4 regions of the Clostridium aromativorans genome follow, and region 4 is predicted to be linked to each of the others. Evidence: riboswitches for the same ligand, from Rfam matches in the RefSeq annotation. Region 4 holds a riboswitch; each other region holds the start of a gene.
The links. A riboswitch is a leader RNA that binds a small molecule or an ion and turns the genes downstream of it on or off. The one in region 4 is predicted to bind cobalamin.
Positions count from the first base shown of each region.

Region 1: another riboswitch for cobalamin. It lies ahead of LN736_RS01665 (cell wall-binding repeat-containing protein); the one in region 4 lies ahead of LN736_RS03570 (energy-coupling factor ABC transporter permease).
Region 2: another riboswitch for cobalamin. It lies ahead of LN736_RS09380 (cobyric acid synthase); the one in region 4 lies ahead of LN736_RS03570 (energy-coupling factor ABC transporter permease).
Region 3: another riboswitch for cobalamin. It lies ahead of hemA (glutamyl-tRNA reductase); the one in region 4 lies ahead of LN736_RS03570 (energy-coupling factor ABC transporter permease).

Region 1 covers NZ_JAJJPB010000001.1:351,103-355,318, forward strand. Annotated here, with positions in the region: gene LN736_RS01660 (energy-coupling factor transporter transmembrane component T) at 1-413, opposite strand, end outside; gene LN736_RS01665 (cell wall-binding repeat-containing protein) at 525-1,952, opposite strand; cobalamin riboswitch at 2,250-2,431, opposite strand; gene LN736_RS01670 (acetyl-CoA hydrolase/transferase family protein) at 2,541-3,851, opposite strand; gene LN736_RS01675 (restriction endonuclease subunit S) at 4,135-4,216, opposite strand, start outside.
Region 2 covers NZ_JAJJPB010000010.1:48,211-52,426, reverse strand. Annotated here, with positions in the region: gene cbiB (adenosylcobinamide-phosphate synthase CbiB) at 1-523, opposite strand, end outside; gene LN736_RS09380 (cobyric acid synthase) at 605-2,122, opposite strand; cobalamin riboswitch at 2,283-2,458, opposite strand; gene LN736_RS09375 (energy-coupling factor ABC transporter ATP-binding protein) at 2,501-3,226, opposite strand; gene LN736_RS09370 (energy-coupling factor transporter transmembrane component T) at 3,223-4,029, opposite strand; gene LN736_RS09365 (NUDIX domain-containing protein) at 4,125-4,216, opposite strand, start outside.
Region 3 covers NZ_JAJJPB010000004.1:50,634-54,849, reverse strand. Annotated here, with positions in the region: gene LN736_RS05345 (GtrA family protein) at 1-224, shown strand, start outside; gene LN736_RS05340 (glycosyltransferase family 39 protein) at 236-2,518, shown strand; cobalamin riboswitch at 2,568-2,746, shown strand; gene hemA (glutamyl-tRNA reductase) at 2,864-4,078, shown strand; gene hemL (glutamate-1-semialdehyde 2,1-aminomutase) at 4,093-4,216, shown strand, end outside.
Region 4 covers NZ_JAJJPB010000002.1:179,003-183,218, forward strand. Annotated here, with positions in the region: gene LN736_RS03560 (demethoxyubiquinone hydroxylase family protein) at 146-523, shown strand; gene LN736_RS03565 (family 1 encapsulin nanocompartment shell protein) at 538-1,362, shown strand; cobalamin riboswitch at 1,497-1,669, shown strand; gene LN736_RS03570 (energy-coupling factor ABC transporter permease) at 1,817-2,485, shown strand; gene LN736_RS03575 (hypothetical protein) at 2,488-2,832, shown strand; gene cbiQ (cobalt ECF transporter T component CbiQ) at 2,836-3,615, shown strand; gene LN736_RS03585 (energy-coupling factor ABC transporter ATP-binding protein) at 3,628-4,216, shown strand, end outside.

The DNA.
Region 1 (4,216 bases), on a different contig from region 4:
AAATAGGAAACTGCCCTGTCAGAATCAACCATAAGCTCGAGTATTATAAAAAGATAGATTACCGCCAGAAATTTAAGGGACATCACCAGGGCATATATAAACGCCTCCAGTGTAAATCTTCTATTAAACAGATAAAACAGTGTTGTTCTTCCGGAACTCACAAAGAGTACATTCAGCAAAATTATAAAAAAAGCAATTGGGAAAAAATAGTACAGTGCCGTTTTGAATTTGTGCTTTTCACTGCAAAACACCGCAATAAACAGGATAAAGACATATACAGATGACAGTATCACCGGGTTGTCGTTGGAAAATATTATTACCATCATGGACATGAAAACCACAGAAGCGGTCAGCACGTGGTACTGTTTAAAATCAATGAAATACCTGGATTTTTCTTCATCTTTATAAGTCATGGATATTCACTTCCTTGTCAGCTGTTTAAAGAATGGCCGCAATCCCGAATAACAGCCATTCTTTAAGTATTCCCTAAAATGCTATTTTATTGTCATATGCTATTTGATAGATCACTGATTTTTATCTACAGTATTCATATCTGAATTACCCATATCTTCATAAGTCCAATCATGATAATCAAGTTTTATGATGTCTTTCGCTTTTGGCTTTATGGACTGAATACCTTCACTGGCGAATTCTTCATTTATATATATGAACCAACTGGTACCATGAGACCAATCTGGAGCAGATTCATTTAAATAACTCTGCCCATTAACGGATATAGAATTTATATAACCACTTCCCGCATCTATGTTGTCCACCATAGTTTCCAAATAATCCAATGCAATCTTACTAGTATCTATTTTGAAAATTTGTTTTTTTAAAAGAGTTGCTCCATTATTTTCAGTAAGCTCCAAGGTAAATGTCTCCTTATTTTCACCGTCATTATTAGTGGACTCTCCATTGAAATAACGAACCAGATCGTCCAAAATCACAGCTGGAACTACCGCAGTTCCGCCCAATGCAGTAATAATGGTTTTATCTGACATGTTCTCTTTTAAAAAGTCAGCTGTTTTCGAAGCAACAGTATTGTCAGTCAAAACAACAGGTGCAGATTCTGTAGCTGCAAGAGCTGAGCCGGAAAGCGCATCTGCAAACTCATCCCCATTGGGTCCATTTCCCCTTGCCACATACACATTGCTAAAGTTAAGATCAGATTTAAAATTCTGAAGCACGGCCAGATTTGTATCAAACCTGGTGGCGCCTCCAAGTCTTACAGCATTTGTAAGAGAAGATTCCAGATTGCTGGATATAACCCCAGTGCCGCCTATTATGTACGTTTTTTCTATATTTCTGTTTTTCAAGTAATTTTTCACTACCTGAGGAAGAACATCGCTCTGTGACAGCAATATGGGCATTCCCTTTTTAGCAGCTATTGAAGCTATCGAAAGGCTGTCAGCATAGCCGTTTCCAGATGCAACTACAATATTGCTGACATTTTCCAATTCTTCTGCTATTTTCACAGAGGTCTCATATCTATCTTGTCCACCTAATCTTTTCACAGCGCTGACACCAATATCTTTTAGCTGTGATTCCACATTATCAGATAAAGAGCCTGTCCCCCCAATCACAAATGCCCTATCCACTTTGAGCCTTTTAAGCTCTTTTATAGTTTCATCACTTAGCGAGTCCTGTCTTGAAAGTATTATAGGAGCATTATATTTTTTTGCAAGAGGTGCTGCACAGAGTGCATCTGCATAGCCATATCCCTGAGCTATAACAGCAGTAGCCGCACCATATTTCCATCCCTCCTGACTTATTTTTAGAGACGTTTCTATTCTGTCCTCTCCCCAAAGCCTGTTTTCATTTGCAGTTGTACTCATATTGCCGGCACTGCTTGAATCCGCATATACATTTCCAGTAAATCCGGATAAAGCAATGCCAATTACAAACAAAAGCATGACAATCTTGCCGATAATTTTTTTCATACCTTCCATATCATAATCCCTCCCCTAAATCAAGTGATTCTTAGGTTCAGGTGGAGTTTGCTAATAATGAATACTTTTTCTCCACCTGAACCTTACAAGAACTTATCCAGCCGCGTAGCAGTGCTTATCTCCCACTTTAAGAAGTTGGAAGTATTAGCAATGGTAGCGTTCGGATAAAAGATCAAATCAATTCCAATAATAAAAGGACCCCTAAGGATCCCACTATTTACATTCAATTATAGCTGCTTATATATATTTTGACACTAAAAAACAATTTAATAAAATGCATCATGTTTCCCTCCGAAAAAATCAACAAAATGTCAGGCAGGCTTCCTGGCTCAGACTCATCTTACTCCCTTATCTTCCCAGATATATTACCAGTGATACAAACAAGGTTTCATCCTCCATACAGTAGCGGTGGGACTGCAGTATTTTCTATACTTTTCCTTTTAAATATTTAAAACATCACCTAACATCAAATATTAAATTTTACAAATCATCTGTTGCTCTTACCGTTAAGTATAAGATATAAATTTTATTCAGTCAATATATTCAGTTAAATAGAAGTCGTAAAAGAGAAATGGATTACACTTTATTTTAATAACCGCAATTAAATCTATTTTCAAATTCACTTATCAGTTCATCTCTAAATTTCGGATGCGCAATTTTTATAAGCTCTCTAGCTCTTTCCTTTAACGATTTACCTCTAAGCTGTGCAATTCCATATTCTGTCACTACATAATGCACATCATTTCTTGAAGTAGTAATTGCTGATCCCTTGCTTAAGAAAGGCACTATCCTTGATACCGTACCTTTTTTTGCAGTAGATGGTATAGCTATAATTGATTTACCATCCTTAGCCATACTAGCTCCTCTCATGAAATCAATTTGTCCTCCAACTCCACTTATCTGCTTTAATCCCACACTTTCAGCAGTTATTTGTCCCATCAGATCCATTTCCACACAGGAATTTATGCACACCATTTTATAATTTTTCATAATAACCATGGGCTCATTCACATAATCCACAGAGTCGGATTCAACCATGGCATTGTCATTTACAAAATCATATAATTTCTTAGTACCCATCAGAAAAGTCACAACTAGCTTTCCTGGATGGAGAGTCTTTTTCTTGTTTGTTATTACTCCAGACTCAACTAAATCCACAATCCCATCAGATATCATCTCAGAATGTATTCCCAGATCTTTTTTATCTTTTAGAAATGAAAGTACAGCATCGGGAATAGCTCCTATTCCAAGCTGAAGGGTTGACCCATCTTCTATTAAAGAAGCACAATATTTCCCTATTTTCTTTTCTACATCTCCTATTTTAGAAGGTGCCATTTCAACCACAGGATGTGTATTTTCAACTATACACTCTATATCAGAAATATGTATGAAACAATCTCCAAGAACTCTTGGCATATTTTCATTGACTTCTGCAATAACAATTTTAGCGCATTCTGTTGCTGGCTTTATAAAATCATTGGAAATTCCAAAACTACAGAAGCCGTGATTATCCGGTTTACTTACCTGTATCAACGATACATCTAAAGGGATATATCCTTCCTTAAAAAGCCTTGGCATTTCATGAAAAAAGCATGGAACATAGTCTGCTCTTCCCGAATTGACAGCATTTCTTACACCTTTACTTACAAACAACGAATTATAATGAATATATTCCTCAGTACCTTCTTGTGCGTACTTACCTTCAGATCTAGGCAGCATACTGTACAAATTTAAATTCTTGTATTTCTCTTTGTTCTTTACCAAAGCATCAAGAAGCACTAAAGGCTCTGCACATCCAGTTCCAAAAACTACATTATCACCTGATTTGATTTTAGATACAGCTTCATCTGCACTTACCAATTTACTCTTATATAAATTTTCCAATTTTGTAGAGATCATTTTAAAACCACCTTTCAAAAAATTTTATAAAATTAGGGATAAGTAAATTTCCACTCAATCCCAGGGATCTCTTGATCTACTCTGCACAATAAAAAAGAGAATCCAAAAGGATCTTCTTTCATATTTTAAATAAACCTGAATGTTAAAAATATCACTTACTACTGGATATTAAATTTTTATAAATTATTTATTGCCTTACTTTTAAGTATAAGATATAAATTTTATTCAGTCAATAGATATTCAAGCATAGATTTTTATCTATAAACACTACTTTCCTTAATTTCTATGTGATATCTTCCAATAATATTTTACCGGAAACCAATTTGGAAAGGGATATATCCCTGATATTTGTCAAATTACTATTG
Region 2 (4,216 bases), on a different contig from region 4:
TTATACCTTTATAGAGCATAGCAAAAGGTGCTCCCAGTACGGCTGCATATATAAGCGGGGCTATAACTCCATCGGAAGTGTTTTCTGCCACCGTTTCCACATCTGCCCTTATTATCTCCTCACTGTTTAAGTTAGATGTATCCCTACCCACTATATAGGAAAGCTTTAATCTTGCATCCTCAATATTCTCTTCCTTCAATGAATAATATACCTTTTTAGCTTCCACAGCTAGACATTTGGCGGAAATAGTTGTCCACATAATAAATACATTTACTATATGATATAAAACCATATGCTTTCCAAGAAGCATAAGCACAGCAAATGGAACCAAAAAGCTTACAGCTCCCACTACTAAAACTATCAAACCCCCAAAAGCTTTTAAAGTACCATTTTTCCTGCAAAATTTTCTTCCTCTTTTTTCTAAATAGGATATAAGTTTCCCTATATATATAACGGGATGCGGAAACCAATGTGGATCCCCAAATATCCAATCCACTATAACTGCTGCAAAAAGATCTATCATATTTATACTTATAAGGGAAATAGACAAATCAATCCCCCCATTCTAATATTACTGTAAGTAACTGTACAAGCTTTGTATCCATTATCTATTTACACTCATAATGGCATATATCTTATCTATGTCAAGATTTTTTCTCACTATACCAGCAAGTTTTTCTATCTCGCCTTCCCTAAGATCTTCATATACTTTGGACTTTTTATAACTCAAGCCTTTATTTTGTCTTATTTTATTTAAAATATATTCTCTGAAATCAATGGCATCAAAAACGCCGTGTATATAAGTTCCAAATACATTTTGTCTTGTGTTTACAGCTCCATCTTCTATATTGACTTTTTCTCCATTTTTCTCCGTAAATCTAAACAGCGGCTTTGCATTTTCACCATATTTGCATATGCCCATATGAATTTCATATCCATAGACATCCAATTTTCTTCTTTCTAAGGATCCATTTCCTTTTATAAAAGGGAAATCAATATTGCTTATGGCCTTTATCCTTGTGGTTACTTTTTCTTTTTCAAATACAGTTTCTATATCCAGAAGATCCATTCCCTCTACTTCTCCCATATCAGTTTCTGTTTTATATGGATCGCTTATGGTCTTTCCAAGTATTTGATAGCCTCCACAAACCCCTATTACAATTCCGCTTTCACTGTATTTTTTAATACAGGCTTCAAGTCCACACTTTCTAATTTTTATCAAATCTTCTATAGTATTTTTGCTGCCCGGAATTATAAGTAAATCAGGGTTCCCAAATTCTTCTACAGAAGTTATGAATCTCACTGAAACATCCTCTTCACTTTTCAGTGCATCCAAATCTGTGAAATTAGAAATATGGGGCAATTTTATTACAGCTATATCTATAGGTGCTGTAACCTTCCTGTTAAATTCCACAGCTCCATCTTCATCTTCCAGTGCCAGATTAAAATATGGTATAACTCCTATGCAGGGAACTTTAATAATATCTTCCAACATATTAAGACCGGGTTTTAGTATATCTATATCCCCTCTAAATTTATTTATTATTGTACCTTTAACTCTTTTCTTTTCCTCTTCATCAAAAAGCAGCATAGTCCCTGCAAGAGAGGCAAATACTCCTCCTTTGTCTATATCACCGGCTAAAATCACCGGTGCATCCACTATCTCAGCCATGCCCATATTCACGATATCTCTATCTCTTAAGTTTATTTCTGCAGGACTTCCTGCGCCCTCCATCACTATTATTTCAAAACTTTCTTCCATTTTTTTAAAATGATTTCTAAGCATGTCCCTAAATTCCAGCTTCATGTTGTGATATTCCATGGCAGTGCTGTTACCATATACCCTGCCATTTACTATTATCTGACATTTTTTATCCGAAGTTGGTTTCAACAATATTGGATTCATATAAGCCTCAGGCTGCAGTCCTGCAGCATAAGCCTGAAGCACCTGGGCACGCCCCATCTCTTTGCCATCCAGAGTTATATAGGAATTTAACGACATATTTTGAGATTTGAATGGACATACTGAATATCCATCCTGTTTAAATATCCTACAAAGAGCAGAGACAATTATACTTTTACCCACAGAAGAACCCGTTCCCTGGATCATAATTTTCGCCATCATAACCACTCCTCTAAACCTGTTAAATAAAATAAAAATTTATTTTTATTAAAATATATATTTAAATAAAAAGCGATGAGTTCTAGAGCTCATCGCTTTTAACATAAAAATTCAGCTTACACTGAAAGATTAAACATACTAAAAGTTCTTTCCCTCCGAAAGCAAAAACAACTACTAGGCAGGTCTCCTGGCTTATGATCCATATTTATTTTGAGCTCTTACTTTTAAAGTTAAAAGTCAAAATTCATAATCAAATACAGTAGCGGGGGCTGTTACGGATTCTAACCGCATTCCCTTTTCACCTATATATAAGGCACCTAGAATCTATTTTATATTATAGTTTTAAGTTTATTATATTCCACTTTCCATGTCAACTGATTACTTGATATTATATTTTATCAAAAAATCATTATCCTCAATTACCTTATTATAAACATCATCTCTTATTATATGATGATCTTCTGAAAATACCAGTACACGTTTAAAAAGCCCCTTTACATATTCAAAATCATGTGTAGAACATATTATGGTCTTTCCTGCCTTATTTAACTCTATAAACAAATTATTTAAAAACTTTTTACCCTTCGGATCTATGCCACTCATAGGCTCGTCTAAAACCAGCACTTCCGGGTTAAGAGCAAGTACAGCAGCTATGGCCACCCTCTTTTTTTCCCCTCCACTTATGTTATATGGCTCTTTGTCTTGTAAATTTTTTACATTCAAGAGTTTTAAACAATCTTCCACTCTTCTTTCTACTTCAGCCTCGTCCATTCCCATTTGTCTTGGGCCAAAGGCCACTTCTTCATATACATTGGAACAGAAAAGCTGCGCATCAGAGTTTTGAAATACAAATCCCATTTTTTTGTGAAACTTTTTAGAAAAACTACTATCCTCCAATTTACTCCTAGATATCTGTATATTATTAAAATAGTAACTTCCACTCATAGGAAATATCATCCCATTCAATAACTTTAAGAAAGTTGACTTTCCACTGCCATTGGCACCTATAAGTGCTATTGAATCTCCCTGTTCTATTTTAACATTTATACTCTTGAGCACCTCTTCATCTTTATATTTAAAAGATACATCCTTAAATTCTATCATCCTAACCTCATCCTAGCTATGTAAAAATACATGCCTATTATAAAAATATTTACTATTGAATATAGGAAATCAACAAACTTAAACTTGAACTTCACATGAGATATATATTCTCCTGTAAATCCTCTACATTCCATGGCATAATACATTTCATCTCCCATTTCCTTGGACTTTAAAAACAAACCTCCCATGAGTTTTGAAATGGAAGAATATTTGTTGCTGTTCTTTCCAACCGATCTCAGTTTAAGAGAATAAAACATATCTAGAGCAAATTCTCCTAAAATGTAAATATATCTCAAGGTTATATCAAATACTAGGATAAAAATATCAGGCACAAAAAACTTTTTCAGTGCTTTTATTATATCATGCCAACTGGTAGTATAGGATAGAGTATTTATGGAAATTATAGTTCCAACTACCTTTAGTATAAGCAAAATGCTGTTTTTTGTATTGCCCATAACCATGGAAGGCATGAGCATTACAGCAGTGAACAGCGGAACAGCTGTACTTAAAATCAGTATTCTCTTTATTTCTTTTATATTCAAAAGGCTTAATAACAACAGAAAATATACATCCATTAAAAATACATAGTGAAAACTTTTGGACAAAGATAAAAATATTATATTTAAAATAGTAAAAGACAATTTCACTATGGGATTTAAATTGTATAAGAGATTATTTTCATTTCTATTATTTCTTTTAATAAGAGATAATAGATGTAATATAGAAAAAATACTTTTGTCTATAAATTTATCTTTATCTTCTGGTGGAATATAATCATCTTTTTTTAAAAGCCAATCTTCCATAAATTACACCTGCAATTTCAAATTATAATATGTCCATGTTAAAAATATATCATAATTGTGATTATATTTCAAACAAACTCCCAATTCAATTTTGATTATATATTCTCCATTCCAAAAAAAGCATACCATGGACCCATGGCCACAGCAATTCCCCTAGCCTGCTCTTTTAAAAAAAATTTTTTTATCT
Region 3 (4,216 bases), on a different contig from region 4:
TCAATAAGAAATGGACTTTTCAATACGATAATCCGGATAAAAATATTGTCCGCGAAGTAATACAATTTGTTCTGGTAAATGTGTTATCTCTTTTTGTAACAGTTGTGCTTATGAAATTTTTGATAGACAGTTTTAATTTTAATGTATATGTATCAAAGGTAGTTATAACGCTTGCAGCCCAGGTGATAAATTTTGTGTCATATAAATTATGGGTGTTTAATTGAGGAGTGAAATTATGAAAAAGATAGAATTTACAAAAGAAAAACTTGCCTTATTTGAAGTAATGGCCGTATCTGCAGTATTGAATTTTGCAAATTTAGGTGTGGAAGGATACGGAAATGAATACTATGCAGCAGGTGTAAAAAGTATGCTCGTAAATTTCAAGAATTTCTTTTTTGTGGCCTCTGATCCAGGGGGATTTGTATCTATTGACAAACCTCCCCTGGGTTTTTGGATACAGACTTTATCTGCCAAGATATTTGGGTTCAGTGGATGGAGCATACTGCTTCCACAGGCTCTGGCAGGAGTAATATCCGTTGGGATTTTGTATTATATGGTTAAGAGATCTTTTGGAAAAGCTGCAGCCTTTATTTCTGCGCTGTGTCTTGCAATAACCCCTGTTTTTGTAGCAACCAGCAGGAATAACACTGTGGACAATCTTTTGGTGATGACGCTGCTTCTTGCCTGCATGTTTTTATCCAGAGCGGCAGAAAAAGGCAGATTTAAGTATCTTCTTATAAGTCTTGTCCTTGTAGGTGTGGGGTTCAACATAAAGATGCTCCAGGCCTATATGGTTATTCCTGCCCTGTATATTACTTATCTGATCTCTGCTGCCGCACCTTTGAAAAAGAGGTTAAAGCATCTTGTCATAAGTACTGTTGTACTTGCTGTAGTATCTTTTTTCTGGGCAGTTGTTGTGGATCTGGTTCCTGCTCAGAACAGGCCTTTTGTAGGCAGCAGTACTAATAACACCGTTATGGAGCTTATATTTGGACACAATGGACTTGAGAGGCTGAGCAGCAGCAGTGGAGGTATGGGCGGCGGACCTGGCGGAAACAGACAGGGAGGAAATATGGCTTACTTTCAGAGAAACAGAAATTCTTCAGATACGCAGAATGTGACCTCAGGAGCAAATGGAAGCGGCCAGGGCGGTGGAATGATGCAGGCACCGGGTGGATTCCCTGGAGGCTCCGGAGGCAGCTCTCAGGGCAGCAGCCAGCAAAATGGCAGTTCTCAGGGAGGCAGCTCCCAGAAAAATGGGGTGAATCCGGCACAGATGCCCCAGGGAGCAGGGCAGAATGGGGAAGGAATGCAGCAAAGACGGGGAAATGGCGGACCCGGCGGAAATGGTGGGCTTTCAGGAAATTTTGGCGGTCAGACTGAGGCTGGTATTACAAGATTGTTCTCCAAAAATGTGCTGTCCGATCAGATAGTGTGGTTCCTGCCTTTGTCCATATTGGGATTTATTGCAGCGGCAATAGTGGAAAAGCTGAGATTTCCTTTTGATAATAGAAGAAAATTGGATTTGGCATTGTGGATGCTGTGGCTTTTACCGGAATTCATATACTTCAGCTATACTAAAGGACTGTTTCACCAGTACTATCTGACAATGATGGCACCTCCTGCTGCAGCCTTGTCCGGCATAGGTCTTGTTTCTATGTGGAAGCTGTATAGGCAGGAAGGCGGAATAAAGGCGTGGCTGCTGCCGATATCCTTTATTGTAGAGGGAGCACTTCATCTGATGATGTTATCCTATTTCTATTCTTCCATACCTGCGGCAGCTAAAGGCATGATAATAGCTGCAGCTGTATTGAGCTTTGCATCCTCTGTGCTTCTTGTAATTTACAGGATAATAAAGAAGCATGATTTGAATCTTGGAAGAAATATAAATTTTGCAAAAGTACTTGCCAGCCTTGCTTTTGTAGGAATACTTGTAACACCTTTTCTGGGATCTGCAGCTGCTGTAACCCATGGCGTAAACGGGAGCATGCCTGCTGCCGGATTGGAGCTCTTGTCGAACACCGGATCCGGAAATTTCAGAATGGGGACTGCGGGAGGAAATAACAGCAGATATTCTAGTGAAAATAAAAAATTGATAGAATTCCTTGACAGCCATGTTAAAAATGAAAGATATGCTCTTGTGGCGTCCAGTTCCAACGCTGCTGCTGGCATGATAATCGAGAGCGGTAAAAGTATAATGCCTCTGGGAGGGTTCTCGGGCTCTGACAAAATACTTTCTTTGAATCAGTTCAAAGAGCTGGTGAAAAAGGGCGAAATAAGATATGTACTCACAGGTGGAATGGGAAGGGACTCACAGGATATAATGAGCTGGGTTCAGAAAAACGGCAAACTTGTTCCAGAAAGCCAATGGAAAAATACCACATCTACCGATACAAATGAAACCGGTGAAGCCAGGGAAGACAGCAGCGCAGAAAATGAGAATTTGGGAAAGAATGGATTTGGAGGAATGGAAATGAATTCCCAGCAGTTATATGATTTGAAAGGTACTGTAAAATAGTTTGTGTATATTAGTTGAATCTTTCTATAATAATGTTATAATTAAGTAAAATTTGATAATAAGTACGGGTTTGATATGATTGATTAAAAGGGAATCAGGTGAAAGTCCTGAGCTATCCTGTAGCTGTATTAGATGAATCTAATTTATATGAGCCACTTGGAAACTGGGAAGGCGTATTTTAGATGATGAATCTTAAGTCAGAAGACCTGCCTGTGCTTTGCACCTTTAACTCTACAGGCGATAGGGGGGGCTGTATATTAATGAGTTACTTTTACGGTAATGTGTAATTATATCTGATTGTAAATGATCCTTTTGCCAGCTTGGTTGAAAGGATCATTTTTATAAATGGAGGTGATAAAAATTATACAACTTATTGGAGTGAAAAGTGAATGTGATATTGAAATAAGGCAGAAGTTTTCCATTATACCGGCAAGGCTTGTAGACAAATTGAGGGACATATATGATGTTACAGGAAATGTGCTGATTTTAAGTACCTGTAACAGAACGGAGATATACGTGAACTCTGATTTACAGAGGGAAGATCTGATCTGTGCTGTATTTGATCGCCTGGGATGGGATAGAGAGCTTGAGAACTATATATTCTATGTAGAGGATAAAAATGCAATCAGACATCTCATGAAGGTGAGCTGTGGTTTTCATTCCAAAATTTTGGGCGAGGATCAGATATTGGGACAAATTAAAACCGCCTATAGTGCTGCTCTTAAAACTGGAACCATTAGAGGACAGCTTCAGAGGCTGTTCCAGAGTGCTGTAACCTGCGGCAAAAAATTTAAAAACACCTGTGAAATATATAAGATACCCGTATCGGTTCCTTCCATAGTGGTGAGAGAATCAGAAAAGAGAAAGATGAAAAAATATATGCTGCTGGGTTTTGGCGAAATAGGACAGCTTGTTCTTAAATATTTGAATTCTTTGAGTACGGAAATTGTATACGTGGCAGTTAGAAATCTGGATAAAGTGGACAAACTATATAAAAAATGCAGCTGGGTTAGATTTATAACTTTTGACCGGAGAAAGGACTATTATAAAGATGTGGACTGCATAATAAGCTGTACGTCTGCACCTCATACAGTAATTTCAAAGGATGAACTTCCTGATAAAAAATTGCTTATATTTGATCTGGCAGTGCCAAGGGATGTAGACAGGGATGTAATGACATTTTCAAATGTTGAGTTGTATGATATAGACCGTATAAGTGCTATTGATCAGAAAAATAAAATCATGAGAAAAGAAAAAATGGAAAAGTGCAGGAATATTATAGATGAGCACATAGATGAGTTTTTGAAGTGGCGGTCCCTGGATGAGATTTCTCCTGAAATACAGAAAATAAAGGAATTTGGCAGCCGGATATGTGAAAAGAGGATAAAGACCTTCAAAAATAAAAGATATACCAAGGACAATGAAAAACTTGTACAAACTATGATAGAGAGCACCGCCAAGGTGTATATAAATAGGGCCATAAAGGTTTTAAAAGAGGGAAAGCTTGAAGGCAGGGAAAAAGAATACATGAAACTTATAAATAAAATATTTTGTCAATGAGGAGGCAGATTAAAATGAGAAACGATGATATATTCAACGAGTCCAAATTATATATGCCCGGGGGAGTCAATAGTCCGGTGAGGGCCTTTAAGGATGTGCCGATGAATCCGCCTGTGATAAAAAGCGGCAGTGGGGCTT
Region 4 (4,216 bases):
TTGGATCACATATTTGTATTGGAGAACAATTTATTATATAATATATATTACTAGGGAGAATAAGCTAGCGGTTACAGTATAAGGTAATATGTATGACAATTTAAAATATTTCATAAATCTAAGTACAAGGAGGAGGTAGGTTACTATGCCAAATTTTGCAAATCCATTTCAAGGAAATGTGGACAGAAAGATGACTAAAGAGGAGCTTATTCAGGCTGTGAGACTTGATATTGCAGGAGAACTTGAGGCCATATATCTGTATGAATCACATGTGCTGGCAACAGATAATGCTGCAGCCAAGAAGGTGATAGCAGACATAAGGGATGAGGAGAAAGCACATATAGGTGAATTGATGTCCTTGTTGAAGATACTTGATCCTGAAGAAGCAAAACATTTTGCAGACGGTGAAACAGAAGTTGCAGAGATGATGGAAGAGTTGAATATTCAAATTCCTGAAGTAAAAGAAAAGCCTAGTCAGGACAAATCCGCCCATAAAACTGTGGGCAGTTTGATAAAGGATTGAGGGGGGAAATAGTCATGGATTATTTATCAAGAGAAAGTGCACCTTTTTCAGATGATTTGTGGGGAAAAATAGATGATACAGTTGTTAATACTGCAAGCCGCGTGTTGATTGGAAGACGTTTTTTAGATATTTTTGGACCTCTTGGTGCGGGTATACAAAGTATAAGTTCGGACAATCTTGATGAGAGCGGATCGATAGAAGAGGAAACTTCAGAGGGAATATCGAGAATTAAGAACAGAAAATATGAGGAGATACCACTTGTGTATAGTGATTTCACTCTTCTTTGGAGAGACATTGAAAACAGTGAAAAACTGGGTTATCCACTGGATCTATCAGCAGCTGTGTCCGCTGCAGAAGCATGTGCGCGAAAAGAGGACAAGCTGATTTTCCTGGGAAATGAGAATTTTGGATATGAGGGAATTTTTAATGCAAAGGGTACTAATAAAGTAGAGAAGAGTGAATGGAAATCGGGAGAAAATCCATTTACGGATATTGCTTCAGCTGTCGAAATTTTGACCAAGCAGGGTATTTATGGAAGACTCGCATTAATTGTAAGTCCTGATCTGTACCTGCAGATGCAGCGTATACAACCTGGAACAGGAGTGCTTGAAATTGATAGAATTGGTAAGCTCCTGAATGGGAATATATTTACAAGTCCTGTTCTTGGAACAAATAAGGGGGCACTTTTATGTACTGAACCTAATTATATAGACATTGTAATAGGTCAGGATATAGCAACAGCATACCTTGAACTCAGGGAATTAAATCATACTCTTAGAGTTTTAGAAACGGTGCTTTTGAGAATTAAAAACAGAAAATCCATAGTTATTTTTGAATGATTGGATTTTAATTAGAGAAGCAAATTCTTTAGGGAATTTGTTTCTTTTTTACGATACAATATATTGTGATTGTGCTTGACAATTCTGTGAGTTTGTGAGAAACTGAATTTGTCATATAATAACTTTATTAAAAAATAAAAGAAAAATATATAGGTGAATTTTACTTAAAAGGAAAGCAAGATGAAAAGTCTGCACGGTCCCGCCGCTGTGAAAGAGGAGCCCTTATAAAATATGCCACTGGGAAACTGGGAAGGCTATAAGGGTGATGAATCCAAGTCAGAAGACCTGCCTATATATTAGTGACCATTCGACTCTACGAGTGATAGGGAGGTGACTAGATGGTGAAATTTTATGATTCTTTATATAAATCATAACCCCTTAGCATTTGCTGAGGGGTTATGATTTATTTGGCTTTGGTTTAAAATATTACAATTAAACTAGGGGGTATTAAAAAATGCATATTGAAGATGGTATTTTATCGCCTCAAGCGTGGGGAACATGGTATGCAATAAGTGCTGTGTTTATGGTACCTGGAGTTAAAGAAATCAAGAAAAGAGTTAAAGAAAATTTATATTATAAACCATTTTTAGCAATGGTAGGAGTAGCTGTGTTTGTCATATCATGTATGCATATTCCTGTACCTGTGACAGGTTCCTGCTCTCACCCATGTGGTACTGCACTGGCGGCTATTATTGTTGGGCCCTTTGCTACAGGAGTGATTTCAGCTATTGTATTGTTTTTTCAGGCTATATTTCTGGGACATGGAGGTATAACTACTATTGGTGCCAATACTTTTTCTATGGGTATAGCGGCAGGTATTTTGGGATATCTGTGCTGGAAAATTTTAAGATATTTTAAGAGTCCCATCTGGCTGGCAGCGGGAATAGCGGGTTTCATGGGTGACATAATTACTTATCTGGTAGCTGCTTTGGAGTTGGCAATAAGTTTACATGGACATGTTCCTTTGATGAAGCAGTGGATGATATTCTTTTTAGGCTATGGACCTACGCAACTGCCTTTAGCTATTGCAGAAGGTGTGTTTACAGCTTTGGTTCTTCAGGTTATGGTAAAAAGGAGACCTGATTTGTTACCTGGTATACTTAAAAAAGGGGAGGCGAGGTAATTATGGAATCAAGCAACAGTATGGGCAGCAAAAAAGGCAAGAGTATTAAATTTTTAGACAAATTTACACGTGTTATGTTAACAGTTATGATAATTATATTTATATTTATATTTGGAGCATCGAAGTACATGGTCAATCATAAAATGGAAGCCGGAGGTACGGATGACAAAGTGAATACTATGGCTTCTGTTACAGCTAAGACAGACCATAAACCTTTTATCGAGCTTCCTGGTGATGCACAGGTAGGAGCATTTTCTGTAGCAAATTTTTTCGCAGGTTTAATAGTGGGACATCATTGGGAAAAATTATTTGGCGATTCCAGTAAAAATAAGTTAAAGGAAGAATAAATTATGGAACTATCTTCATTTGGCAGGATATCTGGCAATAAAAGTTTTTTACACCGTTTAGATGGAAGAGTAAAAACCGTACTGTTTTTAAGTGCAATTATAATAACAACTTTTTTGTCCAAGTGGTATCTTATAGTATCTCTGTGGATGCTGTCTATAATTGGATATTATACTTTGGGTGTTCCCTGGAAAAGACTTATAAAAAGGCTTCTCATACCTTTTAGTATAGCATGGCTTGTATTTGTAAGTGTACTTTTTACAAATGGGGAAACTGTTTTAACATATATTCCCTTTGGAACTTATCATCTGAATATATACAGAGAGGGACTTGCGCTTGGAACTTTATTGATGCTGAGAATAATGGCTGCAGTTAGTCTTGCATGCATACTTTCTTTTTGCACTCCGATGATTGAAATACTGGAAACCCTCAGAATACTAAAAGTTCCTTCGATTATAATAGATTTAGCTGATATGATGTATAGGTACATATTTATAATTGAAGATACGGGCAAAAATATGAGATATGCACAACTAAGTCGTATGGGGGATAGATCCAGCTGGCTGCGTCGTATAGAGGATACGGGCAAAATAGCGGTGTATATTATGATAGAATCTTTAGATCGAAGTGTAAGAGTTTATAATGCTATGCTTTCAAGAGGATATAATGAAGATAGTAGACAAGCTAAGTTTTTTACTTACCCTATTCCAGCTGGAGATTTTCGTTTTGGAATTTTGATAATGGCTTTATTGATGGTTTTAATTTTGATAAATATATTTGTTTAAAGGAGAATAGTTATGTCACTTATTGAAGTGGATAAAGTCAGCTATGCCTATAGTGATGGCAGCCTGGCACTTAGAAATGTTAATATGAAGATAAAAAGGGGAGAAAAAGTGGCAATACTGGGGCCAAATGGAGCAGGTAAATCGACACTTTTCCACCTATTTAATGGAATTTCAAAACCTAAATCCGGCATTATTACGATAAATGGACTGAAAGTATGCAAAAAAAATTTAGTTAAAATAAGACAGATGGTAGGCATGGTATTTCAGGATTCCGATGATCAACTTTTTAATTCTACAGTTCGCCAGGAAATAGCCTATGGTCTTTTAAACATGGGAATGAGCGGAAAGAAGTTAGAAGATACCATAGCATGGGCGTTAGATGTGGTTGGAATGAAAGGATATGATGACAAAAGTCCCCATAATTTAAGCGGAGGACAGAAAAAGAGGATTGCACTTGCAAGTGTTCTCGCTATGAAGCCCGAGGTGATGGTGCTGGATGAACCTACTGCAGCTCTTGATCCCAGGGGAGTATACAAGTTGATTAAGCTTTTGGATCTTATAAATAAAAAGCTGAAAATTACTTTGATTTTTGCCACCCATG